Regions from separate parts of the Solibacillus sp. FSL W7-1324 genome, predicted to be linked through region 1. Evidence: riboswitches for the same ligand, from Rfam matches in the RefSeq annotation. Region 1 holds a riboswitch; each other region holds the start of a gene.

Region 1 (10,904 bases):
TGCTCCAATAATTGTACTTTCGTCACTTCTTCATTAAAGATTGTTAACCGATCAGCGTATCGTACTTTAAATTGCTCGTATGCAGCAGTCCCTTGCAAAATTATAATTTTCGGCTGAAACTCATCCATTACTTCTTTAAAGATGACATTTCCGCGCTCAAAATTAGCTGTATCCTCTTTTTTAGCTGTTTTCGCTTCATCCGCTGATTCCAACTGATACGTATTTAACGATGTATACACGAGCGATTCCCGATGCTGCTTTTCCAGCCAGTTTTCAAACTGTAATGAGCCTTTGAACTCTCGGGGTGCTCCTTTAATTTCACTTAAATAAAGGTCATGGAAAAGCTCTCTGTTCACTAATGACTCCGCAAAAGTCTGCTCGCTTCTTTCTTCTACTTTAAACAAAGGCACCGCGTGCGAACTTACTAGAAAGATACGGGATTTATACGGGTTCCCCTTTGTAAGAAATGGTCGATACAACACATCTTTACTGTCTTCCCCTTTTAACCACGGATATACTTTTTTATAGAAACCTTTTGAAATAGGCATGTTTTCACTTCCTTATAGTTCAGTGTTACTCAATTTTTGTTTCTTCTATAATACCATTCTTGCAGCCATCTTACTTGAGGAAATTATTCCTCACTTTTAGACAAATTATCCTCAAACAGTCTAGCATAATCCTCAATCACTCTCACTTATTCCTCACTATAGGACAAATAATCCTCAAAACAAAAAAACGCAATGTCAGCCTACTAGCCACATTGCGTTTCAGAAATTATTTGTTCGATAAATCGCAGTCCTCTAAAGGAACGATTTTCGTTTTGTGTTTAAATTTATAGCCAAACCATAAAGCGGCAAACAGTGGTAAGCCGATATATGAAACGACAACACCGTACCAGTCAATCGTTCCGCCCATGAATGCCATATAGTTTTGGCCTAGCACGACAATCATACATAGGGCAAACGCAAATAGCGGACCGAATGGGAAGAATTTCGATACATATGGTAAATCGCTCAATGAATTTCCTTGTGCGACATAGGCACGACGGAATCGGTAATGACTGATTGCAATACCGAGCCAAGCGATGAAGCCGGACATACCGGAAGCATTCAATAGCCAAATGTACACTACACCGTCACCGAAAAATGATGCAAGGAATGCTAATGAACCGACTGCCAAAGTAGCAAGAAGTGCATACATTGGAATACCGCGCTTTGTAATTTTCATGAACAGTTTTGGTGCTTTGCCGTCAACCGCTAACTGATAAAGCATACGACTTGCTGCATATAATCCAGAGTTCCCTGCTGATAACATTGCCGTTAAAATAATCGCATTCATAACAGATGCCGCAAATGCCACACCTAAGTTTTCAAATACTAATGTAAACGGGCTTGTCGCAATATCTTCTGATAAAAGACGAGAATCCGTATATGGAATAAGCAATCCGATTGCACCGATTGCGAAAATGTAAAACAGTAAAATACGCCAGAATACTGAACGTACCGCTTTTGGAATGTTTTTGCCCGGGTCATCTGTTTCTCCTGCCGTTACCCCAAGCATTTCCGTACCTTGGAATGAGAATCCGGCTGCAAGGAAAATACCGAAAAGTGCAAGGAAACCGCCATTAAACGGTGCGTCGTCTTTCACGAAGTTAGTGAAGCCGACCGGATCGTTCCCGCCTAAAATCCCGAAAATCATTAAGAAGCTGACAATGATGAACACAATTACTGTCGCGACTTTAATCATCGCAAACCAGTACTCCGCTTCACCGAAAGCTTTTACTGACGCTAAGTTAAATGATAAAACAACTGCGATAAATAAAATTGTCCATAAAATTGATGAACTGTCCGGGAACCAGTATTTCATAATTAACGAAACAGCCGCAATTTCAGCTGCAATTGTAATTGCCCAGTTGTACCAATAGTTCCAGCCAAGCGCGAAGCCTAAAGCCGGGTCAACAAATTTTGTTGCATACGTACTAAACGAACCGGATGTTGGCATATAGGCAGCCATTTCCCCTAATGATGTCATTAAGAAATACACCATAACACCGATCAGTGCATATGCAAGTAATGCCCCGCCAGGACCTGCCTGTGCAATCGCACCACCTGATGCTAAAAATAAACCTGTACCGATTGTTCCGCCAAGCGAAATCATCGTTACATGGCGACTTTTCAAACTCTTTTTCAACCCGTTATTATTACCGAGCTGGTCTATCTTAATCTCACCCATGAATATAAAACTCCCTTTTTGTTTTGTTCAATGACCGTGTAAAAGAAAAACCACCACAAGTTTTTGTGATGGTTATATTTACACCTCATCAAACTTGAAAGATAGCTCAACACATGCTCACACATGTGACAGTTCTGCTCCTTATCGGAAACAGCCCCAGCATTATTTTCAAGAAGAAAAATAACACTTCGGCAACCATTCCTTTCATAAAGCTTCACCGATTCTTCTTAATCTCAGCTATACTAGTCTTAATGATTGCGACCTCTACCTCATACATCTACATGAGGTAATGTTTTATTTAATTGATTAAAAGTCTAACATAACATTTTTTTGATAGCAATGGCTTCACCATTATTCTGTTTTTTGCGAGTATTCATACTACTCGGACATATATTACTAATCAAAAGGAGAATTAAAATGGACACCGAGCAACTAAATCAAAACAGCAAAAAAATACTATCTAACCGACCGCTCATCTATTTCATGATTGCCGTCTTTTTATTTGCGACAACATTGCGTACACCGATTACATTAATCGGGCCGATTATTTCATTTATTCGGGATGGGCTCGGAATATCGAACTTTCTAGCAGGTTTTTTAACGACGATCCCTTTAATCGCCTTTGCGGTCGTTTCACCATTTGCCCCGCGTATTGCCCGTAAATTCGGTTTGGAGTGGACGTTATTTTATTCGGTCATTTTGTTATGTGCAGGAATTTTGATGCGTTCGCTCGGAGCAACGTCATTACTTGTTTTTGGAACAATATTAATCGGCATCGCCATTGCATTTGGTAATGTCCTGATACCTAGTTTTTTTAAATGGAAATTCCCGTTACATATTGGCTTATTAACAGGAATTTATTCCGTATCAATGAACACATCTTCCGGAATTGCTGCGGGCTTCAGTTACCCGATTGCCGCAAACGCAGGCTGGCAAATCGCAGCAGGTATTACGATTATTTTAGGGATTCTTACATTGCTAATCTGGCTGCCGATTTTGCGCCAGGAAAAAGTCGAATTACATATGCCCTCTTCGCAGACGAAGAGAACATATATGTGGAAGTCACCCATTGCCTGGGCAGTCGCTGGGGCAATGGGCTTTCAATCATTTATATTTTACTGCTCGTCCGCGTGGATACCGGAAATTTTCGTTAGCCAGGGACTTGATGCAACTGCTTCCGGCTGGATGGTGTCCGTTATGCAGTTTTCGCAAATTCCGATGACATTTATTATTCCGATTATCGCCGGTAAAATTGCCTCGCAACGACCGATCGTTGTTTTCTTTACGATCTGTTACTTAGTTGGATTTACTGGTGTGTTGATGGAATGGACAAGTCTCGCCATCGTCTGGATGATTTTATTGGGATTTGCAGGTGGGGCTTCATTCGGTTTAGTACTGATGCTGTTTTCTCTTCGTACAGAGACAGCCTATGATGCAGCTGAACTTTCCGGGTTTGCACAATCAATCGGTTATTTCATTGCCGCAATCGGACCGATTCTGTTCGGCTATGTCCATGATTTGACGGACAGCTGGTCAATCCCGGTTATGCTGTTTATCCTGATTTCTGTACTGTTATTTTTTGCTTCTTTTATGAGCGCAAACAATCGGACGATATAACCAAACGTATGTACCCTTTTTATGATATAATAGCTTTAGTAAATAAAAGGAGTACAGAACTATTGCGTAAAAAGAGAAGACGAAATAAAAAACGCCTGCCGGTTATCCCGCTGTTTTTCATCGCCTCGGCTGGTGCAGCTGGTTTTTATGTCACACAAACAGCTGAAGGCATCGGCTATGGAATTGTCGCTTATTTCGTACTATATATCGCGTTTAAAATTTGGCTAAAATCGCTGAAGACGAGGAAGTTACGAAAATCCGGCATTCGCGAAGTCGATAAAATGACCGGTGAGGATTTCGAGAGATTTTTAGGAGAGTTATTTAAGCGACGAGGTTTTAAAGTGAGCTATACCGCAACGAGCGGTGACTACGGTGCAGACCTTATTCTAAAGGACGGAAAAGATATTATCGCTGTCCAGGCAAAACGCTATTCCGGTACGGTCGGTGTAAAAGCCGTTCAGGAAATTATCGGAGCGGTAAAAATGTACGAAGCAACTGAAGCATGGGTTGTCACAAACAGTCATTTTACACGCCAGGCCGAAAAACTTGCCGACATCAATGACGTTTATTTAATCGATCGTGATGAATTGATCCAAATTATATTAAATAAAAGGTAAAGAAACAGGTGTGCAGAGGCTTTCTGCACACCTGTTTTAATATGGCTGCTTTTGGTAGAAGTAATTTGGTTTTTTTAGCGTGTTGGCAATTGGTTCATGATAAAGATCCGTAGTTGCAGGAGATAATGGCGGTACTAGCCAAACCCAGTTGCCGGTTACATCGCGGTTGCTTTTATTTTCCTGCATTTGAAACAGCTGAAACTGCTGGGCTGCTGTATGATGATCGACAATACTAACACCCGCCCTTTTATAGGAATGAAGAACCGCAACATTCAATTCAACAAGTGCACGGTCCTTCCAAAGCGATGTATTCATTGCAGTATCCAGTCCCATTGCTTCCGCTACTTCCGGGAGGAAATTATAACGGTACGTATCCGCCAAGTTGCGCGCACCGATTTCTGTCCCCATATACCACCCGTTAAACGGGGCTGCCGGAAAATCGGTGCCGGCAATATTAAAACGCATACTCGAGATAATCGGAACTGCATACCATTTTATATTTAATGATGAAAAATCATATTCCGGATGGGTGATCGCCACTTCCAGCACACACTCTTTCGGAAGATCAAAAAACATAGGATCCCGGTCATCAACTTGAATGACAAGTGGTAGTACATCATAGTTTGTACGTGCACCCCGCCAGCCAAGGCTTTCACATATTTTCGTAAACTCGATCGAATCGGAATCTCCGACAATCCCACTATCTGTTTCATAGCCGGCATAGCGGATGAGCTGGTGATTCCAAATTCGTACACGGTCCGGTTCAAACAGTGTAATAGCCGGTCTAATTTTCCCGTTATTGGTCGCAAAATCAATATGGTTAAGAAGTGCTTCGTAAATTTCAGCTTCATTTAATAATCGGCGCTCATCAAACACGTTTAAGCTATTCCAAAACAGACGCCCGATACATTTATTGCTGTTGCGCCATGCAACTCGCGCCCCGTATGTAAGCTCATCTGTCGATAAAATAAAGTCCGAATGCTGGGCATCTTCCAAACGCTTTTTCAGCCACTCTTCTGTCTGATTTGTTTCTTTTTTATATAAAGTAAGGAAATCTATACGTTCATGCACTATTGAAGTCGTTGTTGCCATCTATTTCATCCCCTTCTAGCCTTATTTTGGCCTCTTGGAAAAGGAAACACAATGAAACAACAACCGATTAAAACATGTATATTTCATACATGACTAAATTTGTTCATAAAGTCTTTTTAAACTATCTCCTCCATTTATCACTCGCTGATTTGCCGCTTCCTGTATCATTTAAACTTTAGCGTCGTTGATTTTGGGAAATGCTGTTCGTGCCTTGTTTTTTCAAACTAAGTACAGTAAATATAAGGATTGCTATCCCAATGTAGCTCCCAAGCAATAATAACGGGGAGCCTTCTTTAATAAATCCGAATGCCAACTCAGATTGCAACCCAACCGTATCCGGCGCAAATTGCGGTTTGTAGAAAAATGTTTGAACTAACCCTATTAACAGCTGTATTGCAAAATATAGAATATGTAAGAGCAGTGCCCCGATGATTGCGAAAAGGATTTTACGTTTCATCTTGAACCTCCTTTTGAAATAATCATTGATATTATTTACTGTTTAGGAATGTTATAAGTTTCATAAAAAAAGAATTAACGTAAATATAAGGGAAATTCGGAATATAATAATATATACCCTTGCATTTAAACCAACTATTCTTATAAACTTTATTATAAAGAGGAGGGTAAGTTTGAATATAGATCATATTGAATCATTTATATACGTTGTTGAATATAAAAGTGTACATAAAGCAGCAAATGTTTTATTTCTTTCTCAACCTACCATTTCAGCACGCATCAAATCACTTGAAGAAAGTTTAAATGTACAATTGTTCATTCGGTCTGGACGCAGTTTAAGTTTATCTAAAGAAGGACAGCACTTTTTACCGTATGCTCAGGAAATTGTTGCTCTGTATCGCAAAATTCAAATGGAAATCCGAACACTCTAAATATAAAAGTTCTTACTTCTCAACATCATTTTATTAAATGATGTTTTTTTATGCCTTCTCCCCTTTGCTGCACCATAAGTTCCACTTTCACTGATAGAATTTTTCTATCAATACCCCCCTTGTAACAATTGACAGAATAATGATACGATTCATTAACAATAAAGTTTAGTAAATCAATAGGAATTAAAGGAGATGGCATCATGGTTAAAAAACAAGTACATTTTGGTGCAATGATACATGGTGTAGGAGGTCATATTTCAAGCTGGCGACATCCCGAAGTAAACCCAAAGCAGAGTGTTGACATACAATTTTATACACAACAAGCGCAAGTTGCAGAACGAGGGAAATTTGATGTTGTTTTTATTGCAGATGGTCTATTTATAAATGAAAAGTCAATACCACATTTTTTAAATCGCTTTGAACCGGTAACCATTTTATCAGCGCTGGCTTCTGTTACAAACAATGTCGGTTTAGTTGGTACAATTTCCACTTCTTACAGCGAACCATTTAATGTTGCTCGACAGCTTGCTTCACTTGATCTGATTAGTAATGGTCGGGCTGGTTGGAATGTCGTTACAACTCCATTGGAAAGTACGGCATTAAATTTCAACAAAAAAGTTGAAGATCATCCATCACATGCCGAACGTTATGAGATTGCTAAAGAATATTTAGATGTTGTAAAAGGACTATGGGATTCATGGGAAGATGATGCCTTTATTGCAGATATAGATAAAGATTTATTTTTCGATAAAGATAAGCTTCATGTACTTGATTATAAAGGGAAATATTTCAATGTTCGTGGCCCCTTAAATATTCAACGATCGAGCCAAGGTCAGCCGGTTATTTTCCAAGCTGGTTCATCTCCTTCAGGAATTGCTCTGGCAGTTCGAGATGCAGATGCAGTATTTTCAGCACCAAAGTCACTTGAGGAAAGTCAGCTTTTCAAACAAAAACTAACAGAGGCTGCGATAAATGCAAAGCGTGATCCTGAGCAGTTAAAACTGTTCCCAGGTATTTCCCCTATTATTGGAAATACATCTGAAGAAGCAGAAAAGCGTTATTGGGAAGTTGCCGAACTAGTATCTGATGAAAAAGCACTTGCATATTTAGGCCGCTATTTCGATCATCACGATTTCAGTCAATACGATATTGATGCCCCATTCCCTGAACTTGGCGAGTTGGGACGGAACAGCTTCCAAGCGTTTACCGATCGGATTAAGCAGTATGCAAAAGAAGAAAAACTAACATTACGCGAAGTCGCCCTTCGCGAAGCAACACCGCGCTCGAATTTCATCGGTACACCTGTTCATATTGCCGATGAGATAATTCGCTGGATTGAAGCAGATGCAGCGGACGGGTTTATTATTACGACGGTTGCACCACATACTTTGGAAGATTTCGTTGAAAAAGTTGTACCGATTTTACGAGAAAAAGGTTATTACCGTGAAGACTACCCTGCTTCGACTTTACGCGAAAACTTAGGTTTACCAATTAAAGAAAACCGCTATAAGAAACAGCTTATCAAATAAGTTAAGGAGGGGCCTCCGAATGATCAAGCTTGAAAATATTCATAAAAGCTTTGGCAAAATAGAAGTTTTAAAAGGGATTGACCTTGAAGTAAATAAGGGGGATATTATTTCGATTTTGGGTCCTAGTGGCTCAGGAAAAACAACGTTACTTCGTTGCATTAACTTTTTAGAAAAAGCAAACGAAGGCACAATCACGATTGATAATTTATCACTTAATTCGAAAAATGCTTCTAAAAAGGCAATTATTGCATTGCGAAAAAAGACCGCGATGGTTTTCCAAGGCTATAACTTATTTCAACATAAAACAGTTTTGCAAAATATTACAGAAGGCTTACTTGTTGTCCAAAAAAAATCAACGAAAGAGGCAAAGGAAATTGCATTAGAGCTGTTAAAAAAAGTAGGTCTCGAGCATAAAGCGCATGTCTATCCAAGCGAATTATCAGGTGGGCAGCAGCAGCGTGTCGGTATTGCGAGGGCACTGGCACTAAATCCAGAAGTTATTTTATTTGATGAGCCAACATCTGCCCTAGACCCGGAGTTAGTCGGTGAAGTATTAGATGTTATTAGGAAAATAGCAAAATCCGGAATAACGATGATTATCGTCACACATGAAATGAATTTCGCACGAGAAGTGTCCAGCCGCATTGTTTTTATGGATGGTGGTGTAGTTTTAGAAGAAGCCGAGCCTCAAGTCATTTTTAATACACCAAAACATGACCGGACAAAACAATTTCTAAAACGTTTAACACCGGAACTTACATTTGATATATAAGGAGAATGAAAAAATGGGCTATCACTTATCTATTTTAGATCAGGCTCCTGTTATAGAAGGCGCATCTAATGCATTAACTCTTCTTAGAACAGTCGAGCTTGCCCAGCTAGCAGAAAAGCTTGGGTATAAAAGATTTTGGGTTTCTGAACATCATCATTCACATGAAGTGGCGAGTTCTTCTCCAGAAGTACTTGTCAGCTATATTCTTGCAAAAACCAATAAGATACGGGTAGGTTCCGGCGGTGTTATGCTTTCCCACTATAGTCCATATAAAGTAGCGGAGAATTTTAATGTTTTAACGAACTTAGCAGGAAACCGCGTAGACTTGGGAGTAGGAAAAGCACCCGGTGGACTCCCATTAGCTACAGCCGCTTTACAATATGGTGTATCTGAAAGTATCGATAATGATTTTAATGAACGCCTTCGCTTACTGAAGGGCTTTATTGAAAACAGCCTTCCGGAAGAGGATCGTTTCGCTAAGTTGGAAGTAACCCCAACAACCGAAATCGCCCCAGAAATCATCTTGCTAGGTGGTAGTGTTTCAAGTGCTGAGTATGCTGGTCAATTGGGCTTCACATATGTATTTGCTCAATTTATTAATAGTGATAAGCAAACCCTCATTGACGCTATTGCCGCTTATAAAAAGCATGCTCCAAAAGGGAAATTTGGTGTCGCATTTGCTGTTATAGCCGCTAAAGACGAAGCATCCGCCCACACTTACGCGGAAGGACATGAAATTTATAAAGTGCATTTAGCAAGTGGTCGTACACTAACACTTACTACAAAGGAAGCGGCTGAAGACTACGGTAAGCAATCAGGGGAGGCTTTTGAAGTAAAACGTTATGAAGCAAATATTTTGAGCGGTACACCATCAAAAATTAAAGAAACATTCGATCATTATTACGAATTAGGTGTAACGGAGTTTATTCTTCATACACCCATTAAAAACCATGAAGCACGCCGTATGTCATATGAGCTGCTTAGTCCAAAAAAACTGCTCTCGGCAGTGACTGTATAATAGGGGGAAATTAAAATGACACAAGTAATTGTTTGGTCTAAAGATGGTTGTTCTTATTGCGAAGAAGTTAAAACATATTTAAAGCAAAAGCAAATTGATTATAGAGTAGTTGATGTTACGAATAACGACACTTATCGTGATATTTTAGAAATTAAATATGGCATTCGTTATGTGCCGGTTGTTGAAATCGGACAGGAAAATTCATATGTAGGCGTGACAGAGCTAGGTATTGAGCATTTAGAAAAAGCATTGAAAGTAACTCAAGAGGTGAATGGCTAATGAACAAAAAACTACTATCATCCATTTTATTATCTGGTGCTTTACTAGCGGCATGCGGCGATGATTCAGATGTCGCTAAGACAGATGCCAATAATAATGCAGACGCAGAAAAAGTTGTTATTGGTACAGGTTCACAGTTTATCAATATTTGTTTCTATGATGAAGATGGTAATTTAACAGGTTATGATATCGAGTTATTAAAAGAAATCGATCAACGTTTACCTCAATATGAATTTGATTTTGAAGTGATGGATTTCTCCAACTTACTTCTAAGTTTAGAAACTGAAAAAATTGATTTAATTGCACACAATATGGCTAAAAACCCTGAGCGTGAAGAGAAGTTTTTATTTAATAAACAGCCATACAATGCGGTTCCTACCCATGTTGTAGTCAATGAAAAAAATACTGATATTCATTCTATTGATGATTTAAATGGAAAAACAGTTGGGCTTGCACCAACGAGTAATGCAGCTCTTTTTGTTGAAGATTATGTAGCAAAAAATAACCTGGACACAGAGTTAACATATATAACGTCAACACCTGATATGCTAAACCAATTAAAAACAGATCGAATTCAGGCAATTTTCCAATTCCCTTTTTCAGTAGAAATATTTAATCGTGAATCTGATGCACAATTGAAGCTGGTTGGCGAACCATTAATTTTCTCGGAAATCTTTTTCATGCTGAATAAGCAAGACGAAAAACTTGCTGCCGATATCGATGAAATATTAGAAGAGTTAATTGAAGATGGTACTGTTAAAGAATTAAGTGAAAAGTGGCTTGGTGCCGACTTCTCGGTTGAACTTTAAAAAAGGAGGTAATGATGAATGTCGAGCTTCTTCGATATTGGCTATGTATTTG
Region 2 (10,904 bases), 1.6 Mb from region 1:
TGCACATTTACAAAATCCGGAAGAACGTGCTTGGATCGAAGCGCAAGTAGAGGGCGGCACATTCAAAAAAACGTTATCTGCTGATGAAAAGAAAGCAGTATTAGAGCGTTTAACACGCATTGAAAACTTTGAAAAATTCATTCATAAAACATTTGTTGGTCAAAAACGTTTCTCTGGAGAAGGTTTAGACACTCAAATCATTTTATTAGATGAAATTATCAAATCAGCTGAAGCGAAAGGTGTAAAAAACGTTCGAATCGGTATGGCACACCGTGGTCGTTTAAACGTATTAACTCACGTATTAAATAAACCATACGATATGATGTTCTCTGACTTCGCCCATGTTTCTAATGACCTATTCTTCCCTGAAGACGGTAAACTAGAAATTACAAAAGGCTGGACTGGCGACGTTAAATATCATATGGGTGCATCTTACACTCATGATTCAGGATTGAACGTTAAATTAGCTTACAACCCATCTCACTTAGAAGTAGGGAATCCGCTTGTAATCGGTTCTGTACGTGCAGCACAAGATGATGTATCAGAACCAGGTGTTGCAAAACATGATCCATCAAATGCATTCGGTATCATTTTACACGGTGACGCGGCATTCGCTGGTCAAGGGATTGTAACTGAAGGCTTCAACTTCTCTCAAACAGCAGGATTCAAAACAGGTGGTACTGTTCAAATTATCGCGAACAACATGATCGGTTTCACAACTGAATTACATGATTCACGTTCATCTAATTATTCATCTGACCCTGCAAAAGGCTATGATATTCCGGTAATCCATGTAAACGCTGACAGCCCTGAAACAGTGGCAGCTGTTGGTCGCTTTGTTGCGGAATACCGTGCGAAGTTCAAAAAGGATATCGTAATCGACTTAATCGGTTACCGCCGTTACGGTCATAACGAAACAGATGATCCGACAGTAACAAACCCTGAAACATATAAATTAGTAGCAAAACATGAACCAATTCGTGCATTATACGGTGCAGAATTAGCAGAAGCAGGTGTTCTGTCTGCTGATGAAGTAAAAGCATTAGATACTTCTATTTATGCGGAAATGCAAGCTGCGTATGATCATGTAAAAGAAATGGCTGAAAAAGACGAGCATGTAACGCCTAACATGCCGGAAGAACTTAAAATCGAATTCCCTGAAATCGATACGAAAGTAGATGCTGAACGTCTTGCTAAAGTAAATGAAGATCTTCTTGTCTTTGCAGATGGTTTTGAACCGCAAAACAAGTTAGGTAAAATTTTAGCTAAACGCCGTGATGCTTTCAAAGATGGCAAAATCGACTGGGGTCATGCTGAAACATTAGCATATGCAACAATCACACAAGATGGCACACCTGTTCGTTTCACTGGTCAGGATGCTCAGCGTGGTACGTTCTCTCAACGTCACTTAGTATTACATGATAAAAACAATGGTTCTGAATTTACACCGTTACACCACATTGAAGGTGCAAAAGCATCATTCTCAGTTTATAACTCACCACTTACAGAAGCAGGTGTAGTAGGTTTCGAATACGGGTATAATTTAGAAAACCAAAATGTATTATCTGTATGGGAAGCACAATTCGGTGACTTTGCAAACATGGCACAAGTAATGTTTGATAACTTCATCTCAAGTGCACGCGCTAAATGGGGTCAAAAATCTGGATTCGTACTTCTTTTACCACATGGTTATGAAGGCCAAGGTCCAGAACACTCATCAAGCCGTATGGAACGATTCCTGCAGTTATCTGCAGAAAATAACTGGTTCGTAGCGAACTGTTCAAATGCAGGCAACTACTACCACTTATTACGCCGTCAAGCTGCATTATTAGGTACTGAAGGTGTACGTCCATTAGTAGTGGTTTCTCCCAAATCACTTTTACGTCACCCACTTGCTGCAGCTACTGCTGAACAGCTTGCAAACGGTCGCTTCCAAGAAGTAATCGAGCAAGAAGGTTTAGGCAAAAACACAGAAGCGGTTGAAAAAGTAGTACTTGGTACTGGTAAAGTAATGATTGATTTAGCTGAACGCGTGAAAGACGGCGAAGGCTTAGATCACTTACACATTGTTCGTGTTGAACAAATTTATCCATTCCCTGCACAACAAGTGAAAGATATTATCGCTCGTTTCCCGAATGTAAAAGAAATCGTTTGGGTACAGGAAGAACCGAAAAACCAAGGTTCATGGACATATGTTCTTGAAACATTATATGATATCGCAGAAGGCAAAAAAGTGCGCTATGTAGGACGTCCTGCAATGAGCTCAACTTCTGAAGGTGATGGCGATTCACATAAAGCAGCACAAGCGAAATTAGTGAACGAAGCACTTGAAAAGTAATAAATGATTTGTTTAAAAAGAGCTGCTTCTATTTAAAATAGAAGTGGCTTGCTATACAATGGATGTGTAGCGTAATTAAAGGAGGATATGAACGTGGCTGAAATTAAAGTCCCTGAATTAGCAGAATCAATTACTGAAGGTACAATTGCCCAGTGGGTGAAAAAAGTTGGAGATCGCGTAGAAAAAGGCGAATTCATCGTTGAGTTAGAAACTGATAAAGTTAATGCTGAAATCATCTCTGAAGAAGCAGGCGTTTTAAAGCAAATTTTAGCTGAAGAAGGCGATACTGTATTAGTAGGACAAGTAATCGCAGTTGTTGAAGCTGGCGAAGGCGCAGCACCTGCACCAGCAGCTAAAGAAGAAGAAGCTCCTAAAGCAGCTCCGGCTCCAGCAAAAGAAGAAGCTCCTAAAGCAGCAGCACCTGCACCAGTTGCTGCCGAAGAAACTTCAAGTGAGCGTGTAATCGCTTCACCGGCAGCTCGTAAATTAGCTCGTGAAAAAGGCATCGACTTAGCAGCAATTTCACCTGTTGATCCACAAGGTCGCGTACGTGTACAAGACGTTGCAGCTCATGGTACAGCACCAGCAGCTCCTGCAGCATCAGCTACTCAAGCACCAGCAGCAGGTAACGGTCCAATGATCTTTACACCAGCAGCTGACACAGACCGTGTAACAGTTGAAAAAATGAGCCGTCGTCGTCAAACAATTGCAAAACGTCTATTAGAAGTTAAGCAATCAACTGCAATGTTAACTACATTCAACGAAATTGATATGACGAACATTATGGCTTTACGTAAACGTAAACAAGATGAGTTCGTGAAAGCTAACGATATTAAATTAGGCTTCATGTCATTCTTCACAAAAGCTGTAGTAGCAGCATTGAAGAAATATCCATATGTAAATGCACAAATTAACGGTGATGAAATTCACTTAAACAACTTCTTCGATATCGGTATTGCCGTATCAACTGAAGAAGGTTTAGTAGTACCAGTTGTTCGTGATGCAAATGCGAAAAACTTTGCTGAAATCGAGAAAAACATTGCAGAGTTAGCTGGAAAAGCACGCGACAAAAAATTAGGCTTAAATGACATGGCTGGCGGATCATTTACTATCACTAACGGTGGTGTATTCGGTTCATTAATGTCAACACCAATCATGAACGGTACTCAAGCTGGTATTTTAGGTATGCACTCAATCGTAAACCGTCCAGTAGCTGTTAATGGTGAAGTTCAAATTCGTCCAATGATGTACGTAGCATTATCTTACGACCACCGTATCATCGATGGTAAAGATTCTGTTGGCTTCCTGAAAACAGTTAAAGAAATGATCGAAAACCCAGAAGATTTATTATTAAATTCTTAATAGTATTTTCTCTACGAATGCGCGATACTTTATGTATTGCGCATTTACTTTTTTTACCTTAAAATTTCAGAAAAATGATTGTTGACGGAAATGTCGCAATAATGTAATATAAAACTTATCAATTTCATATTAAAACCTCACAATCTCGTGAGGTAGAGGCGCGATACTTAACAGTTTTATATGGAGCCATGAGCTGGCTGTGAAATATAAAAGAAGGAAATATCGCCGAAGTGTTGTAAATGCTCAATTTTACAATGCTGGGTCTGCAGTGAACAATTGCAGAACTGTCTCAATCATCTATATCCCTGATGGTTGAGTTGTGCTATCTCAAAATGGGAACTGTAGAGGATTCGGGCTAATTATAATTTAAACGACCTAAAGTTCTTCTTTTAGGTCGTTTTTTGCATATAATGTGTCCGAAATTTAACAAAAGAGGAGAGATTTTCTATGAAAAAGAGACTATTAATTTTACTGACAGCCATGACAATGCTATTGCTGGCTGCATGTGGCTCGAGCGAAGAAGGTACTACAGGCGGTTCTGATTCCGACAAAAAAGTGATTAAAATTGGAATGGAAGCAGCATATGCACCTTTCAACTGGTCACAAAAAGATGATGCCAATGGCGGAGTTCAAATTAAAGGTTCTAAGGAATATGCAGCAGGCTATGACGTTGAAATCGCGAAGAAAATCGCTGAAGGGCTGGACATGGAACTTCAAATTGTTAAGACAGACTGGGATGGCTTAATTCCATCATTACAATCAGGTGCCATTGATCTAGTAATTGCTGGTATGTCACCAATGCCTGAACGTAAGGAAGTAGTTGATTTTACAGAGAACTATTATACAAGTGACTATGTTATCGTTGTAAAAGAAGACGGCCCATATGCTAATGCAACTTCATTATCTGACTTTGCAGGTGCGAAAATTACTGGTCAGCAAGCGACAACACACTATGATGTAATCGATCAAATCGAAGGTGTTCAAAAACAAGTAGCGGCAACTGATTTTGGTGCAATGCGTGTACAATTACAGTCAGGCGCAATTGATGGATATGTTTCAGAACGTCCAGAAGGTATCTCTGCTGAGATGGCACTGAATAACATCAAATACATCGTACCTGAGCCAAACTTCGAAGCAGACGAAGCATCAACAGCTGTAGCAGTAGGTTTGAAAAAGGGTTCTGATTTACGTGAACAAATTAACAAAGTTTTAGCTGAAATTTCGGAAGAAGAGCGTCAACAATTAATGGAAGACGCAATTGCAAATCAACCAGCAGCACAATAATCGTGTTGGATTAACAGTTTTAATGAGGTTGTCTTGCCGGCAGACGGAAGACAACCTTTTTCTATTAAAATGATCATTTCGTACATAAATAATATAAACAAAGATAGAAACGGAGGACAAGGCGATGGCATTTTTAGATTCATCATGGAACTTGTTTACGGACAACTGGGATTTATTTGTACGAGGCGCATGGACAGCACTGCTCTTGGCAATTATCGGGACGATTTGCGGAACGCTGATCGGATTTTTCATAGGGATTATGCATACAATTCCACAACGCAAAAAAAATATTAAATCAGCACTATTGAAGGTCGTTAATTTTATTTTAACGGCATATGTGGAAATTTTTAGAGGAACGCCAATGATGGTACAAGCGATGGTCGTATTTTACGGTCTTGTCTATTTAGGCATCGATATTGACCGCTTTTTAGCAGCTTCTATTGTCATCAGTTTAAACACAGGCGCCTATATGGCCGAATATGTTCGCGGTGGTATTGTATCTATTGATAAAGGACAATTTGAAGCTGCACAGGCGATTGGTATGAATCACCTGCAAACGATGATTCATATTGTGCTGCCGCAAGTAGCGCGCAATATTTTACCTGCAACAGGGAATCAGTTCGTTATGAATATTAAAGATTCATCTGTATTAAGTGTCATTTCGGTAGTGGAGCTGTTCTTTACAGCGAATTCGATCGCAGGCAGTAACTACAAATACATCGAAGCGTTCTTTATCGCGACGGTATTATACTTTATCATGACATTTACTGTAACTCGTTTCTTACTATTATTCGAGAAAAAGATGGATGGCCCGTCTTCATATAAAGTGGAACTTATTACAGGCAACAAGCTAGATAAGGATGGTGAATAAGATGGCAGTTGTAATTGATATTAACCATTTAAATAAAAAATTCGGTGATCACGAAGTTTTAAAAGATGTTAATTTCCAGGTAAACAAAGGGGAAGTCGTAACATTGATCGGCTCTTCCGGTTCAGGGAAATCTACACTGTTACGTTGCATTAATTTACTGGAAACACCAACAGCAGGCGAAATCATCTATAATGGTGAGAATATTTTAAATGACGGTCATCAAATTGAAAAGTACCGTACGCATTTAGGTATGGTATTCCAGCAGTTCAATTTATTCAATAATCTGGATGTGCTAAATAACTGTATTGTTGGTCAAATTAAAGTGTTGAAACGTTCAAAAGAGGAAGCCGAACGAAATGCGATGAAGTATTTGGAGCTTGTCGGCATGAGTGCCTATAAGAATGCGAAACCGAAACATTTATCCGGTGGACAGAAACAACGTGTTGCCATTGCTCGTGCATTAGCAATGGATCCGGATGTAATGCTGTTTGATGAACCGACATCAGCGCTTGACCCTGAAATGGTAGGGGAAGTATTAAAGGTAATGCGCCATCTGGCAGACCAGGGGAATACAATGCTGATTGTTACTCATGAAATGGAGTTCGCCAAAGAAGTATCAGACCGGATTGTATTTATGGATAAAGGGGTTATCGTTGAAGAAGGCCCTCCGGAACAATTGCTCGTAAACCCGAAACACGACCGTACAAAAGAATTCTTGAAACGAACATTACGGTAAAAGCAATAAGCTCGCAGTTAACTGCGAGCTTATTTTCGTGAATTCCATTCGCTTATTATTATAAATACAATTGCAAAAGCAATGGCAATCGCGAAAAACCACATCGGAACACTACCAAATACCATTATTTCCACCTCTGTTTGTGAGTTTAACATGGAAAAGTTGTTCTATCAAATATCTCAAACAGCGATAAATTTAGGAGTTTAACTTGAATGAGTTCATTTAGAAACAAGAAAAGTTGATTTTTACTACAACTCGCTTTCCACTGGCAGGAAAATCATATAAAATAGGAGAGTATCGATAATAGATAAAAGTGAGGGAACAATATGTTACATTTAAATTGGAAAGATGCGCCGACAATTCGCACAGTAAAATGCGTACATACAGATGCATCGAAATATTTAGTATCAAATGTTTTAACAGTAGGTAAAGAGTATGAAGTGAAAAACGAAACAGAAGAGTTCATTTTTGTCATCGACAATACAGGTGAAGTTGGCGGTTTCTACAAAGAATACTTCGCTTAAAATAAAAGGTGTGCGAAAAGTCATTATGGCTTTTTCGCACACCTTTTTATTTTTGCTCTAAGATTGTATGTTCGATTGCGTGACGCTTTTCGTCTGTTTCAACGTGCACCCGTAATGTATCCTCAATATCGTGCAGCAATTGCATTTGGGTCTGTTTAAAGCGGTCAATATCACTATGAGATAATGCTGGTCGGTTTGCCGCTTTTTTGGACACTTCCAGCATTTTGCCGTTCTTACGCATTAATTGTTCCGATGCATCCATCAGACGCTCCTGGGAACGTATTGCTCGACGCTGATTGTTCATATTTAATAACATCGCTATTTGCGACTGCCATAAAGGAATCGTCGTCATAATCGAACTTTGAATTTTTTCGATCAGCATTTGATTTGTTTGTTGAATCATCCGGATTTGCGGGGCATACTGGATTGCCACTTCACGGGACAGTTCCAGGTCATACATACGGCGGTCAATCCATTCGATTTGCATTTCAATATCTTTCAATTCATGCTGTTTAAATGGATTTTGTCCTTCTACAATTTCTTTTTGAAGTGCAGGTAACACAACATCGCGCATATGCTGTTTTTTTATTTCCAGTGTTGCAATATAAACATTAATTTCCTGAAAATAATCTTCATTGATCGCATACAGTTTATTTAAAAACTGATAATCGTTTAATAATGCATTTTGGTTATATTCCAGTTGGATACTTAAGCGGTCAATCCGTTTACTTAACTTATTGTAATGGGTCATAATTTCTTGAATAGACTGTGTGGAACGACTGAACAGTTTAGCAAAAAAACCTTTTTCCTGTTCGATTAAAGCATCCGGGTCAATCATTTCCAAGTGCTGCATCAAATCGGATAATACTTCACCGACTTTCCGTACATCTTTGCGCTGAATATACTGCAGCATCTGGGTCGTGAACTTTTTTAATGCTTCTTGCGCCGGCAAACCAAATGCCAGAACGGTTTCATAATTTTTTGGTTCTAAATTTTGGGCCAGCTGCAATGCCCGTTGTTTCATGTCATTTGATAATGATGCGAAAAGCGGTGAGGCTGCATTGTTTGCAACATTCACCGCAAATTGTTCTTTACTTACTTGCAAGTCAACGTTTTCACTCACTGTAAAGGCATCAAATGGATTATTTGTCATATTCATTTGTTACTCACCGCCGATTTTTAATCGATCTTTACGCTTTTCATTCGACAACTTTGCAAAGTCGAGTTCGATTTTCAAGTTTTCGATATCCGAAGATAAAGCACTTTTCAAATCTGATTCCATCGTAATTTGCAGTTCTTTTAAAGTTCTGCGTGTATCTTCCAATGCTAAATGCACTTCAGTACCAGGCACCTGCTCTTTTGTCAGTAACGTGTATTTATCGGACAGCTGTACGGCTGACGGCAAGTGTGCATAGAAGAAATCTTCCACTGCATAAAACTTGTGTGGATTTGTCTGTACAATATTGATGATGCGTTTTGCCAGTTTTTGCATTTCATTGATTTGCTTGAACGAACGTACCGAACGCACTCGGACATATTGCTGATTTAATGCCTGAATATGTGAACGGGCCTGTTTTAATTGTGCTTCGATTAAATTGTATTCCGATTTGGAAAGCCCAATTTTTTTACTCTGTGTCGTTTTCTGAATAGCGTAAGTTACTTTATTGCTGATGAAATATGCTGCTGCTCCAAGAGGTAATGCCAGCATCGTTGTCATTCCGGTAAAATTAACAAACGTAAGTGTGACTGCTGTGGAAAAAACTAATACATTAATTAGATGCCGTGTTAGAAAATTTATAGGACCAAGCATTTTCATACCTCCTTTACTCGATACTATTGATACGTATGAAACGTAAAAAAGTTTCAATTTTACTTACTATATTGCAGAATAATCAACAGAATTAATTATTACATACCAAATATTTCAACCGAAATTGAAATGGCGGCTTTTTATTAATCGTAACAAGTTTTGGCTCTATTAAAAAGTAAAATGATTTGGAAAGCAGCACAATTATTTTGATTTCCATTCTTCCCCTAATATAATAAGCATTATTAGACATCACAGACAAAAGTGTATAAAATATAGAGAAAGAAAGGATAATGTATATGTATAAAATTATTTATATGAAGGCGGATTATGAGCCTTGGTGGCAATTTGACGGTTGGGAAGAGTATATCGTATCAACAGATCAATATGATACAGAACATCAATTCCAAATGGCATTGAATCATTTGCTTACTCAATTTCGAAACAAATATGAGTTTGAAGCACATAAAAATGAACGATTTTATGCATTTTGGTCTGAGGATGAATGTGAATTTTGTGAAGCGTGTGATGACGATGCCCAAATTTATCACGGTATAATTGTTTTGACACCAGAAGCGATTACACAATAATAACTGCATTTGATTGAAAATTTGCTTAATTTACCAAATGGTAATTGACAGTCATTATTATGATATATATACTATATTTAACAATTGAAAGATTGACCGAATACAATGGCTTCACATATTACAAACAGTAATCGAGTTAGTGGATCGGTACTCTTGTAATATGTGTTTTTTTATTTGGTTTTTTAATTGTTAACTTTTATTTTTGGAGGTATTTATTGATGAAACAAGGTACAGTAAAATGGTTTAACTCAGAAAAAGGTTTTGGCTTCATCGAGGTAGAAGGAGAAAACGATGTATTCGTACACTTTTCTGCAATTCAAGGTGAAGGTTTCAAAACATTGGAAGAAGGACAACAAGTGGAATTCGAAGTTGTAGATGGCAACCGCGGACCACAAGCATCTAATGTAATCAAATTATAATTGTACAAATTCCGAAGCTGCGTATTCATTTACGCGGCTTTTTCTTTTGCATTACAAATATTTACATATAGTGATATAATTTAGGGAAAACTGAAGGAAGGTTGAGATTCCAATACGAAAAGTACATAGTTTAAGTATTAAGAAAAAAAGAATATTAACATGGGGAATTATTATTATTTTAATATTAGCTGGTTTGTTTGCAACGTTTTATGAGAAAAAGCAAAGTAAAGAAACCGATGAACAAGTGAACGTTCTTGCGGAAAGTCAAGATAATAAAAAACCCCTATTCGAGACATATTTAAAAATTAATCAATATGAGAAATTCTACCGAGATGGAAATATACAATCAAAAGAAGCGGTAAAGTCTTCTGCACTAAGTGAAGCGATATCTAAATATGCACTGATCGATTATTTACAGCAGCCAAATACTACGTTAAGTGATGAAAAGCGCCAATTACAGCTGAAAATTTTAGATGAGCAAATTACATATGACATGCAAAATCCACTATTAAAACAATATTTTGAGAAGATGTTCCAAGAGCTTGAAATTAGCAAACAGGACTATATCGAGGAGTATTTACTCGTTAATAAAGAACATGAAATTTTAGAAAGGAATATGTTTGATTCGGGTACAATCTATCCAAAAGGCGACCAGGAAGACTGGTATGCAAAGAAGTTGGGAATATCTTTTGATTATCAGGAATATTTAGCTGTAAGTGAATTTATTCATATTGATTCTACTGGGACAGATTTAGATTTGCCTTTTACAGTTTCTACTTATTATCTTGATTTCGCTAAAAATCAGGCTGGAGAAATTATTCTCGCTTCAGAAGATTTTAACCGGCATCGGTTAACAGAAGAACAAACCCGTTTGATTTACCTGATAGAAAAAAAGAACAACTTTCAGGAAATGGCAAGGTATAATTTCAAACAATATCAAAATGCAATTGAGCAAGAAGCAGCTGCAGGAAAT
Region 3 (10,904 bases), 2.3 Mb from region 1:
TCATGCCAAAAGAAGCTTTAGTTGATTTCATTAACGACAACAAATAATTAAACCATTGACCATTCAAACGCCAAGGCGTTACTGATATGTCAACAAGCCGTATGCCGTATAAGGTGTACGGCTTTTTTCTTATACCCCAATCAGTTAAAATAAAAGAAAGGACATATTAAACAGGTGAGAAAATGAATGCAATCATAAAAGCAAAACTAGAAATACTGCCAAATGAATCAGGTTGCTATATTATGAAAGACCGTCAAGGCACGATTATCTACGTTGGTAAGGCGAAAGTATTGAAAAATCGAGTACGTTCTTACTTTACGGGAAGTCATGACGGGAAAACTGCAAGACTAGTCAGTGAGATTGAAGACTTCGAATATATTGTGACTTCAAGCGATTTGGAAGCCCTTATTCTGGAGCTGAATTTAATTAAGCTGCATGACCCGAAGTATAATGTAAAACTAACGGATGATAAAACGTATCCTTATATAAAAATAACGAATGAACGATACCCTCGTATTATTACGACAAGAAAAGTGAAGAAGGATAAAGCGAAATATTTCGGTCCGTATCCGAATGCCTATGCGGCGAACGAAACGCGTAAATTACTGGACCGTCTGTACCCGCTTCGTAAATGTACGCATCTGCCTAACCAGGTGTGCCTGTACTATCACTTAGGTCAATGTTTGGCACCGTGTGTAAAGGATATTGAAAAACAGGTGTATGATGAAATGATTGATGAGATTTCGAAGTTCTTAAATGGGGGCGTCGAAGAAATACAACAAGACCTTCAGCAAAAAATGCTGGATGCAGCCGAAAATCTGGAGTTTGAGCGGGCAAAGGAATTCCGGGATTTGATTGCCCATATTGATCAGATTATGGAAAAGCAAAAAATCGTCACAGATGATTTAAGCAACCGGGATGTATTTGGCTATGCAGTGGAAAAAGGCTGGATGTGTGTTCAGGTGTTTTTCGTGCGTCAAGGTAAACTCATTGAGCGGGATGTTTCGGTTTTCCCGATCTATAATGAGCCGGAAGAGGAATTTTTAACATTTGTCGGGCGTTTTTACGAACAGCCGCATCATCTATTGCCAAAAGAGATTTTTGTACCGAAATCGATTAACGAAACAATTTTACAAAAGCTTTTGAATGTGAAGGTACTGACACCAAAGCGCGGTTCCAAAAAAGAGCTTGTTGATCTGGCGATGAAAAATGCGGAAATCGCCATTCATGAGAAATTCCAGTTGATTGAACGTCAAGAAGAGCGGACAGTAGGGGCTTGTGAAGCGCTTGCTGAAGCAATGCAAATTCCGTTGCCGCTTAGAATAGAGGCGTTTGATAACAGTCATATGCATGGTGCAGACCCGGTATCGGCGATGGTTGTTTTCATCGACGGGAAGCCTGCGAAAAAGGAATACCGGAAATATAAAACAAGGGAAGCGGCCAAGCATGATGACTATGGTGCGATGCAGGAAGTCATTCGACGTCGCTACACACGTGTACTGCGAGAAAACCTGCCATTGCCTGACCTGATTCTTATCGATGGGGGAAAAGGACAGATGGAAGTCGCACGTGAAGTAATTGAAGACGAACTTGGCTTAGTCATCCCGATTGCAGGACTTGCTAAAGACGAAAAGCATAATACGTCCCAGCTTTTATTTGGTACGCCTCCGGGAGTTGTACCGTTGAAGCGTACAAGTGACGGCTTCTATTTATTGCAGCGTATTCAAGATGAGGTTCACCGATTTGCGATTACATTTTTACGTCAGCAGCATCAAACGAATGCCATTACTTCTGTTCTTGATGGGATTGAAGGAGTGGGTCCGAAGCGGAAGCAGCAGCTTATGAAGCATTTTGGATCAGTGAAAAAAATTCGCGAAGCTAGCGAGCTGCAGCTGCAGGAATCAGGAGTACCGGCAAAATTGGCGGAAGTCATCTATCGTCATTTTCATGAAGCACCATTGAATAAAGAATAGGGTTGTGCTAATATAAAAGACAATTCAATATTTACTAAGATAGAGGCGCAGTATTCAACAGTACATTGCTCGAGGAAGAACAATTCCATTGACAGCAATCGAAAGGGGGTCCTGCCGAAGTGAAGTGCGTATTGTTCGCGCAGTTTGCTGGTTTTGCATTTAAGAGATGTAAAACTGTCAGAGCTTTATGTTCTGGAGGGCTATCCTGAAAAACTTATAACTATTATTTGTATTGACGGCGGCTTTCCATGAACATGGAAAGCCGTCTTTTTTGTTTTCGAATTTAAGGAGGGAAAAGAATGGAGACAGTTGTAGTAAAGTTTGGCGGTCCGGCATTGACTACACCGGAAAAAATCGTACACCTAGCTAAAAAAGTGATAAAAGAGCAAGGGCGTGGCATAAACTTAGTCGTTGTCGTTTCTTCAATGCCCGCTATACGACGAGAATTGAGACAATATGCTGCTGAAATTACCGATGAGCCGTCGAAACGGGAAATGGATGCACTTGTCTCATCAGCAACACAAATAACAAGTGCGATGCTTGCAATGGCGATTCAGGAGCATGGAGGCAAAGCTGTCTCTTTAGCTGGATGGCAAACAGGTATCCATACAAATCAAAAGCATGGTAACGCACGGATCGATAATGTCGATAGTAAACGAATTCAGGAACATTTGGCATTAGGCGAAATCGTCGTCGTAGCAGGTTTTCAAGGAGTTACGGGGACAGACAATATTTCAACATTCGGCAAAGGAGGTTCTGAAACTTCAGCGGTTGCACTTGCGGTTGCCCTCGAAGCAGAGCGTGTCGAGATTTTTTCATCGGTTGAAGGGATTTTCACAGCAGACCCAGAAATTGTAAAGGGATCTAGGAAACTACCGGAAGTTTCTTATGATGAGATGTTGGAATTTGCAAATTTAGGGGCTAAAATATTGCACCCACGTGCGGTTGAACTTGCCAAAAAATACAATATACCGCTCATTGTACGTTCTTTCGTACAGGACGTGGAAGGCACTTTTATTAAAGGGGATGTAGACATGGAGAAAAACTTACTTGTACGCGGGATAGCCTACGAATCGGATATTATTCGTTTGACGATCGGCTATGATTCGTATGAAACCGCGTCATTGGCAGAAGTGTTTAGTGTTTTAGCAGAAAATGATATCAATGTGGATATTATTGTTCAAGCAGTCATTGATGGCGTGAAGCCGACCATTTCCTTTACAATTTCCAAGGATGAGTTTGCGGAAGCATTACGGGTTTTGGAAACTAGTAAATTATCACTTGGATTTAGTTTTGCAGATTTTGAAGTAGGTTTAGCGAAAGTATCGATTATCGGTTCTGCGATGGCATCCAATCCGGGGGTGGCAGCTCGCATGTTTGCACGTTTGGGACGCGAACATATTCCTGTAAAAATGGTCAGCACTTCGGAAATTAAAGTGTCTGTCGTTGTACCACAGGAAGAAATGGTTCGTGCTGCGAATGTGCTGCATGAGGAATTCGATTTGGCAATGAAAGAAGTAACCGCTTCTTAAAGTAATAGCTGGAAATGAGCTGAAGTAGCTTATTTCCAGCTTTTTTATTGTGTAAATTTGCATCTTCACCAATAGATAATTATGATAAGTTGAAGACTAAATTTTCTCTTTTAAATCCCATTTTAACGTAAATTTTACGATGTGTTTGTCATTGTCTTTTTCTTCATAGCATTCCGTCAAATAGCCAAGCTGTTTTTGCTTCTGCTCTGCCAAAAAGCCGGCTTCAAGACGGAAACAACGTTGTACAATATTAAGTGGCAATTCCTCAGATGTCGAAAGTATGTAGTGAAGTTCGTCCTTCGTTTCCTTTTCCAGAATTAACTGGCCCCAGCCAGCTTCCATGAAAAATGAAGGCAGTTCATCCATTGAAAATAATGGGAACTTTCTTGCAATTTCTTTACCTGCCCAATATAAAACATCTTCTTCATGCTTTCCTAAAATAGAAGGAAGAAGATGGTCACGAATGATTTCGTAGCCAAAAGTTGGAATCGTTTTCATTTTGTACCCTTCCATATAAAAAACCTCTTTCATAAATTTTCGTATAATTTTCATTCTTTCGTGAAGAAAAGAGTTATAAGCAGAAAAAACGGTTCTCAAAACAGCGTAAAACCGTCTTTAAAATGATTATAAAATATCCTGCGTTGCCTTGACGCTAGTATCTGTTGAGAGTACAATGGACATGTCATAATATTGTACCATGATGAAATGCGCAGTCAACATCCCAACTTTTACAAATTTGAGGCGTTGCGCATGTGTATTTCAAGTACTAAGGGGGGTAACAGTTTTGTCGAAAGATCGTGAATTTTTATGGCGCCGCTTACACTCGTTACTAGGTGTAGTTCCTGTCGGGTTGTTCTTGGTGTTCCACTTATTTCTGAACTTCACTGCAATTGGCGGTGAGGAAACTTACAATAACGCTACAGGTGTTATGGAATTACTTCCACACTCGTTATTGTTAGCGATGGAATGGATTATTATCTATATTCCATTAATGTTCCACGGATTCTATGGAGTGTATATTGCTTTTACAGCGACATACAACACGGGACGTTTCAGCACATTCCGTAACTGGATGTTTGCATTGCAACGTTTCACAGGGATCTTCCTTGTAATCTTCATTGCGTGGCATATTTTCCAAACACGTATCCAAAAAGCATTAGGTGCTGAAGTTGAATTTAATATGATGGTTGAAATCGTTGATAATCCATTAATGTTAGTATTCTACATTTTAGGTATCGTTTCAGCAGCATTCCACTTAGCGAACGGTTTATGGTCGTTCTTAGTAAGCTGGGGTATTACACAATCTAACAAATCTCAACGAATCGCAACTTATGTTACATTGTTAATCTTCGTAGTATTAGCAATCGTTGGTGTTGCAGCTATCTTAGCATTCGTTTAATCACTTAACTTAGTCACTACTACATAGTTAAGTACCTAGACGGAATGGAATATGAGTAAAAGTTTTAGCAATTAATGAGGAGTGAGAAATAATCATGGCAAAAAGTAAAGTTATCGTCGTTGGTGGCGGTCTTGCTGGCTTAATGGCTACGATTAAAGCAGCTGAAGTTGGTACTGAAGTTGAATTATTCTCGTTAGTTCCGGTTAAACGTTCACACTCTGTATGTGCACAAGGCGGAATTAACGGAGCAGTTAATACAAAAGGTGAAGGGGATTCTCCATGGATCCACTTTGATGATACAGTTTATGGTGGTGACTTCTTAGCGAACCAACCTCCAGTTAAAGGTATGTGTGATGCAGCACCAGGTATTATCCACTTAATGGACCGTATGGGTGTAATGTTCAACCGTACTCCAGAAGGTTTACTTGACTTCCGTCGTTTCGGTGGTACGTTAATGCACCGTACAGCATTCTCTGGTGCGACTACTGGTCAACAATTATTATACGCACTAGACGAGCAAGTTCGTTCACACGAAGTAGCTGGTTTAGTTACGAAATATGAGCACTGGGAATTCCTTGGTGCAGTGCTTGATGACGAAGGCGTTTGCCGCGGTATCGTAGCACAAGATTTACGTAGTGAAGAAATTCGCTCATTCCGTTCTGATGCTGTAATTATGGCAACAGGTGGTCCTGGTATTATCTTCGGTAAAACAACTAACTCAGTAATCAACACTGGTTCTGCAGCATCGATTGTTTACCAACAAGGTGCAACATATTCAAATGGTGAAATGATTCAAATTCACCCAACAGCGATTCCTGGAGACGACAAAAACCGTCTAATGTCTGAATCTGCTCGTGGTGAAGGTGGACGTGTATGGACGTATAAAGACGGTAAGCCTTGGTACTTCCTAGAAGAGAAATATCCAGCTTACGGTAACTTAGTACCACGTGATATCGCAACACGTGAGATTTTTGACGTGTGCGTAAATCAAAAATTGGGTATTAACGGGGAAAACATGGTATACTTAGACTTATCCCATAAAGATCCTCATGAATTAGATATTAAACTAGGTGGTATCATCGAAATCTACGAAAAATTCGTAGGTGATGACCCACGTAAATTACCGATGAAAATCTTCCCAGCGGTACACTATTCAATGGGTGGATTATGGGTTGACTATGACCAAATGACTGAAATCCCTGGTTTATTCGCTGCAGGTGAATGTGACTACTCACAACACGGTGCAAACCGTTTAGGTGCGAACTCATTATTATCAGCGATTTACGGTGGTATGGTTGCAGGTCCCAATGCTGTTAAGTACATTAAAGGACTTAAAAAGCATGCAGAAGATTTACCTGAAGAAATCTATACGCGTCGCGTACAGGAAGAAACAGAAAAATGGGAAGCTATCCTAAAAATGGATGGTACAGAAAACGCTTACTTACTACACAAAGAGCTTGGTGAGTGGATGACTGACAACATGACTGTTGTACGTGTAAACGCAAAATTAGAAGAAACTTATGCGAAATTAACTGAACTTCAAGAGCGTTGGGAAAACATCAACATTAACGACACACAAAAATGGTCGAATCAAGGTGCTCACTTCACTCGTCAGTTAAAGAACATGCTATATTTAGCTAAAGTTATGACTAAGGGTGCATTATTACGTAACGAATCTCGTGGGGCTCACTACAAGCCTGAATTCCCTGAACGTGATGATGAAAACTTCTTAAAAACAACTATGGCGAAGTTCGATCCGGCAACGGGCGAACCAATTATTACTTATGCCGATGTAGACGTTTCGTTAATTCCACCACGTAAACGCGACTACTCAGCGTAGAAGGGGGAACTAAACAGTGGAAACAGTAAATACTGATAGAACAGTTAAGTTAGAAATCGTTCGTCAAGACAATGAGAATGGTGCTACACGCGTTGAGAAGTTTGAAGTTCCTTACCGTCCAGGTATGAACGTTATTTCTGCTCTTATGCATATTCAAAAAAATCCTGTTACTGCTGATGGTCAAAAAACGACTCCAGTAGCATGGGATATGAACTGTCTGGAAGAAGTTTGTGGTGCATGTTCAATGGTAATCAACGGACGTCCACAACAATCTTGTTCAGCATTAGTAGACAAGTTAACTCAACCAATTCGTTTAGAGCCAATGAAAACTTTCCCGGTTATCCGTGACTTACAAGTAGACCGTGAGCGCATGTTTAACGCACTTAAGAAAGTTAAAGCATGGGTACCTATCGATGGTACTTATGATTTAGGCGAAGGTCCTCGTATGCCAGAGCGCAAACGTCAATGGGCTTATGAATTATCAAAATGTATGACTTGTGGTGTATGTATGGAAGCATGTCCAAACGTTTCTGAATCTGCATCATTCATCGGTCCATTTGCATTATCTCAAGTACGTTTATTCAACACACACCCAACAGGTGCAATGAATAAAGACGAGCGTTTAAATGCAATCATGGGCGATGGTGGTCTTGCAAACTGCGGTAACTCACAAAACTGTGTAGCTGCATGTCCAAAAGGTATTCCTTTGACAACATCTATCGCTGCACTTAACCGTGAAACAACAGTTCAAATGTTCAAAAACTTCTTCGGTTCTGACCACATGGTTGACTAATCGAATGAATATAATTGACCCTCACCTTGGTGGGGGTCTTTTTGTTTTGGATCGCTTTTTGATTTCTGACAAATTATGCTATAATGAATGAGTATTCATTATCAGGGGATGATGATGGAATCAGACAAAGGGGGAATTTATTATGCGAGCTACATATATTCAGGATGCAACAGAATGGATGGCAGGATTTTCGTTTTCGACAAAGGTAAAGGTGCGTTTTTCGGAAACGGATATGTACGGGCATGTGAACAATACAAAAGTATTTGCCTATTTCGAGTATGCACGTATCGAATATTTTAAAGCATTAGGATTTGATTTTACAGCAGGATCAGATACGGGAAATATGCTCGTTGTTGCGGATATCCAATGTGATTATTTAAAAGAAGTGTTTTTCGACGAAGAATTGACAATATTTGTTAAAACCGCATCAATCGGCACATCATCGATGAATTTGCATTATTTGGTGAAAAATGAAAAAGATGAAGTGTGCTATACAGGGCGCGGAACGCTTGTACAATTGAGCAGTGACACGGGGAAAGGTGTCCCGTTACTGGAAGAACAAAAAAAATTATTGCTTGGGAAATAGTTAAATGCCCTCACCTGCTTTGTATTTTCGACATAATGTACAAAGAAGAGGATAGGAGGGTGTTGCAAAATGAATCGTCCGCAGCATCGTTCGCTGTTAACAAAAAGAGAACGCGAGATTTTTGAGCTATTAATAAAGGACTATTCAACACGGGAAATATCAACTAAGCTAGGCATTAGTGAAAAAACCGTTCGTAATCATATTTCCAATACGATTCAAAAGCTGGGTGTATCAAGTCGTACGCAAGCGATTCTTGAGTTATTAAGACTTCAGGAATTGTCGATATACTGATTCGATGCTTGCTATTTTATGAAAAAAACTTCAAAATAGAACTATGAAACGCATCGAGGAGTGAATGGAGTAGATGAAAGATCACAGCACACATAGCTCTGAATCTGTAGCAATCCTGGAAAAAGAACTAAGATATATTTCACACTTAATCAAGCAAAAAGGTCGAGAAATTTTAAGCAATTATACGATTACACCTCCGCAATTTATTGCATTGCAATGGTTGCATGAATCGGGTGATATGACGATCGGTGACTTGTCGACGAAAATGTATTTAGCATTTTCGACAACGACAGATTTAGTGGACCGGATGGAGAAAAATGAATTGGTACAGCGTGTACGTGACGAAAATGATCGACGTGTTGTACGGATTCATCTTTTACCTGAAGGCGAAAGAATTATCCAGGAAGTAATTTTAAAGCGTCAAAATTATTTGCGGGATATTACACAGGAATTTAACGCAGAAGAGTTTGAGCAATTATCAAGAACATTACAAAAACTACATTTATTAATGAAATAGGATAGAGGCGGTACAAGTGAATGCCCCAATAGGTGTTATCGATTCCGGAGTTGGCGGATTAACAGTGGCAAAAGCAATTATGGAGCTTTTGCCGAATGAAACAATATATTATATAGGTGATACGGCGCGATGTCCTTACGGGCCACGCACAAAGCAAGAAGTCCGCAATTTTACATGGGAGATGGCAAAAGCGCTTGAAAAGATGAATGTGAAGATGCTTGTCATTGCATGTAATACTGCGACTGCCGTTGCATTGGAAAGTCTGCAAAAGCATATGCCATTTCCGGTTTTAGGAGTTATTAATGCAGGGGCACGAGCGGCCATAAAAAAGACAAAGCGCAATGAAGTTGTCGTATTAGCGACAGAAGGCACGATCAAAAGCGGCGCATATGAAGAAGCAGTGAAATCATTGTCGACAAAAGCGAAAATAATTCCACTTGCCTGTCCGACATTTGTGCCACTCGTTGAAAGTGGCGAATACGAAGGCCAATTTTCGTATGACCTTGTTGCGAAAGGATTAAAGGCGCTTGAAGATGAGCGATTTGATACAGTTATTTTAGGCTGTACACATTATCCTATTTTACAAAAGCAAATCGAAGCAGCAGTAGGCTCACAAGTTCACGTCCTGTCATCTGCCGAAGAAACGGCTAAAGATGTTGAAGCGATTTTAAGCTACACAGGACAATTACGAACAGAGGAAAAACCGCCACACCATATTCTGCATGCATCTGGTTCTGTGCCGATTTTCCGTTCCATAGCGGAACGTTGGCTGGAAAAAGGTGAATTGGATATCCGTAAAATTACATTCGAAAAATAGTTGATAGCTCAAATTAGGCATTTTGTCTAATTTGAGCTTTTTCCTTCTATGTCTTGCTTTTCTGCTTTAGACCCACCTTAAATTGTGATAAGATAAGTGCGCGAACAAATTGAGGAGGTCACGAATGACTAGACATGACTTAAGAGCTGTGAATGAATTACGTCCAGTTCAAATTGATAATAATTATTTAATGCATCCGGAAGGCTCGGTATTAATAACAGTTGGAAATACAAAGGTGATTTGTACTGCAACGATTGAAGAAAAAGTACCTGGTTTTTTACGTGGACAAGGTAAAGGTTGGATTACGGCTGAATATTCCATGCTACCACGCGCTACAGAGCAACGCACACGCCGTGAAAGCTCTGCAGGGAAGGTAAGTGGCCGCACAATGGAAATTCAACGCTTAATCGGCCGAGCATTACGTGCTGTCGTTGATTTAGAAGCATTAGGTGAAAAAACAGTATGGATTGACTGTGACGTAATCCAGGCAGATGGCGGAACGCGTACAGCATCGATTACAGGAGCTTTTGTAGCGATGACACAGGCAATTGCAAAACTAGGTGCTGACAAGCCATTCGTAAAATTCCCGGTTACAGATTATTTAGCTGCGACGAGTGTCGGAAAACTAGAAAACATTGGCGCAGTTTTGGACTTAAACTATGTGGAAGATTCAGCTGCACAAGTCGATATGAACGTTATTATGACAGGTGCCGGCGAATTTGTGGAATTGCAAGGGACAGGCGAAGAAGCGACATTCAGCCGTTCAGAACTAAATGAATTACTCGATTTAGGAGAAGCCGGAATTGCACAGCTAATCGAAATGCAAAAAACAGCATTAGGCGACATCGCAAACTTGATCGGAAAGGTGGAAGCATAATGAAACAAGTAGTAATTGCCACGAAGAACAAAGGTAAAGCGAAAGACTTTGAAGCATTATTCGGACCATTTGGCTATGAAGTTGTCACAATGTTTGAGGTTGCTCCAGATGTGGAAATTGAAGAGACAGGTACGACTTTTGAAGAAAATGCCATTTTAAAGGCGGAAACATTGGCGAACATGCTTGGCCAAATCGTGATTGCAGATGACAGCGGATTAGCGATCGATGCTTTAAACGGTGAACCGGGTGTGTATTCAGCGCGTTATGCCGGCGACCATG

The links. A riboswitch is a leader RNA that binds a small molecule or an ion and turns the genes downstream of it on or off. The one in region 1 is predicted to bind lysine.
Region 2: it holds a riboswitch for lysine, as region 1 does, so the genes downstream of both, MKY71_RS08760 (transporter substrate-binding domain-containing protein) here and MKY71_RS01280 (amino acid permease) in region 1, are expected to answer to the same signal.
Region 3: it holds a riboswitch for lysine, as region 1 does, so the genes downstream of both, MKY71_RS12410 (aspartate kinase) here and MKY71_RS01280 (amino acid permease) in region 1, are expected to answer to the same signal.

Annotation. Positions count from the first base shown of each region.
Region 1 is NZ_JBBOYH010000001.1:244,785-255,688, reverse strand. Features, by position in the region: gene MKY71_RS01285 (RNA 2'-phosphotransferase) at 1-548, opposite strand, end outside; gene MKY71_RS01280 (amino acid permease) at 775-2,232, opposite strand; lysine riboswitch at 2,327-2,507, opposite strand; gene MKY71_RS01275 (CynX/NimT family MFS transporter) at 2,650-3,849, shown strand; gene MKY71_RS01270 (restriction endonuclease) at 3,912-4,466, shown strand; gene MKY71_RS01265 (nitric oxide synthase oxygenase) at 4,503-5,558, opposite strand; gene MKY71_RS01260 (hypothetical protein) at 5,734-6,015, opposite strand; gene MKY71_RS01255 (LysR family transcriptional regulator) at 6,188-6,445, shown strand; gene MKY71_RS01250 (LLM class flavin-dependent oxidoreductase) at 6,646-7,974, shown strand; gene MKY71_RS01245 (amino acid ABC transporter ATP-binding protein) at 7,994-8,746, shown strand; gene MKY71_RS01240 (LLM class flavin-dependent oxidoreductase) at 8,760-9,764, shown strand; gene MKY71_RS01235 (glutaredoxin family protein) at 9,780-10,043, shown strand; gene MKY71_RS01230 (transporter substrate-binding domain-containing protein) at 10,043-10,852, shown strand; gene MKY71_RS01225 (amino acid ABC transporter permease) at 10,871-10,904, shown strand, end outside.
Region 2 is NZ_JBBOYH010000001.1:1,805,179-1,816,082, reverse strand. Features, by position in the region: gene MKY71_RS08770 (2-oxoglutarate dehydrogenase E1 component) at 1-2,338, shown strand, start outside; gene odhB (2-oxoglutarate dehydrogenase complex dihydrolipoyllysine-residue succinyltransferase) at 2,432-3,700, shown strand; lysine riboswitch at 3,846-4,033, shown strand; gene MKY71_RS08760 (transporter substrate-binding domain-containing protein) at 4,148-4,984, shown strand; gene MKY71_RS08755 (amino acid ABC transporter permease) at 5,109-5,855, shown strand; gene MKY71_RS08750 (amino acid ABC transporter ATP-binding protein) at 5,857-6,591, shown strand; gene MKY71_RS08745 (DUF6501 family protein) at 6,918-7,115, shown strand; gene MKY71_RS08740 (toxic anion resistance protein) at 7,162-8,274, opposite strand; gene MKY71_RS08735 (5-bromo-4-chloroindolyl phosphate hydrolysis family protein) at 8,278-8,925, opposite strand; gene MKY71_RS08730 (DUF1033 family protein) at 9,222-9,512, shown strand; gene MKY71_RS08725 (cold-shock protein) at 9,731-9,931, shown strand; gene MKY71_RS08720 (hypothetical protein) at 10,125-10,904, shown strand, end outside.
Region 3 is NZ_JBBOYH010000001.1:2,495,482-2,506,385, reverse strand. Features, by position in the region: gene trxA (thioredoxin) at 1-47, shown strand, start outside; gene uvrC (excinuclease ABC subunit UvrC) at 183-1,973, shown strand; lysine riboswitch at 2,006-2,184, shown strand; gene MKY71_RS12410 (aspartate kinase) at 2,273-3,505, shown strand; gene MKY71_RS12405 (YslB family protein) at 3,602-4,018, opposite strand; gene MKY71_RS12400 (succinate dehydrogenase cytochrome b558 subunit) at 4,290-4,904, shown strand; gene sdhA (succinate dehydrogenase flavoprotein subunit) at 4,999-6,744, shown strand; gene sdhB (succinate dehydrogenase iron-sulfur subunit) at 6,761-7,537, shown strand; gene MKY71_RS12385 (acyl-CoA thioesterase) at 7,680-8,123, shown strand; gene MKY71_RS12380 (helix-turn-helix domain-containing protein) at 8,193-8,414, shown strand; gene MKY71_RS12375 (MarR family winged helix-turn-helix transcriptional regulator) at 8,488-8,931, shown strand; gene racE (glutamate racemase) at 8,948-9,748, shown strand; gene rph (ribonuclease PH) at 9,873-10,625, shown strand; gene MKY71_RS12360 (XTP/dITP diphosphatase) at 10,625-10,904, shown strand, end outside.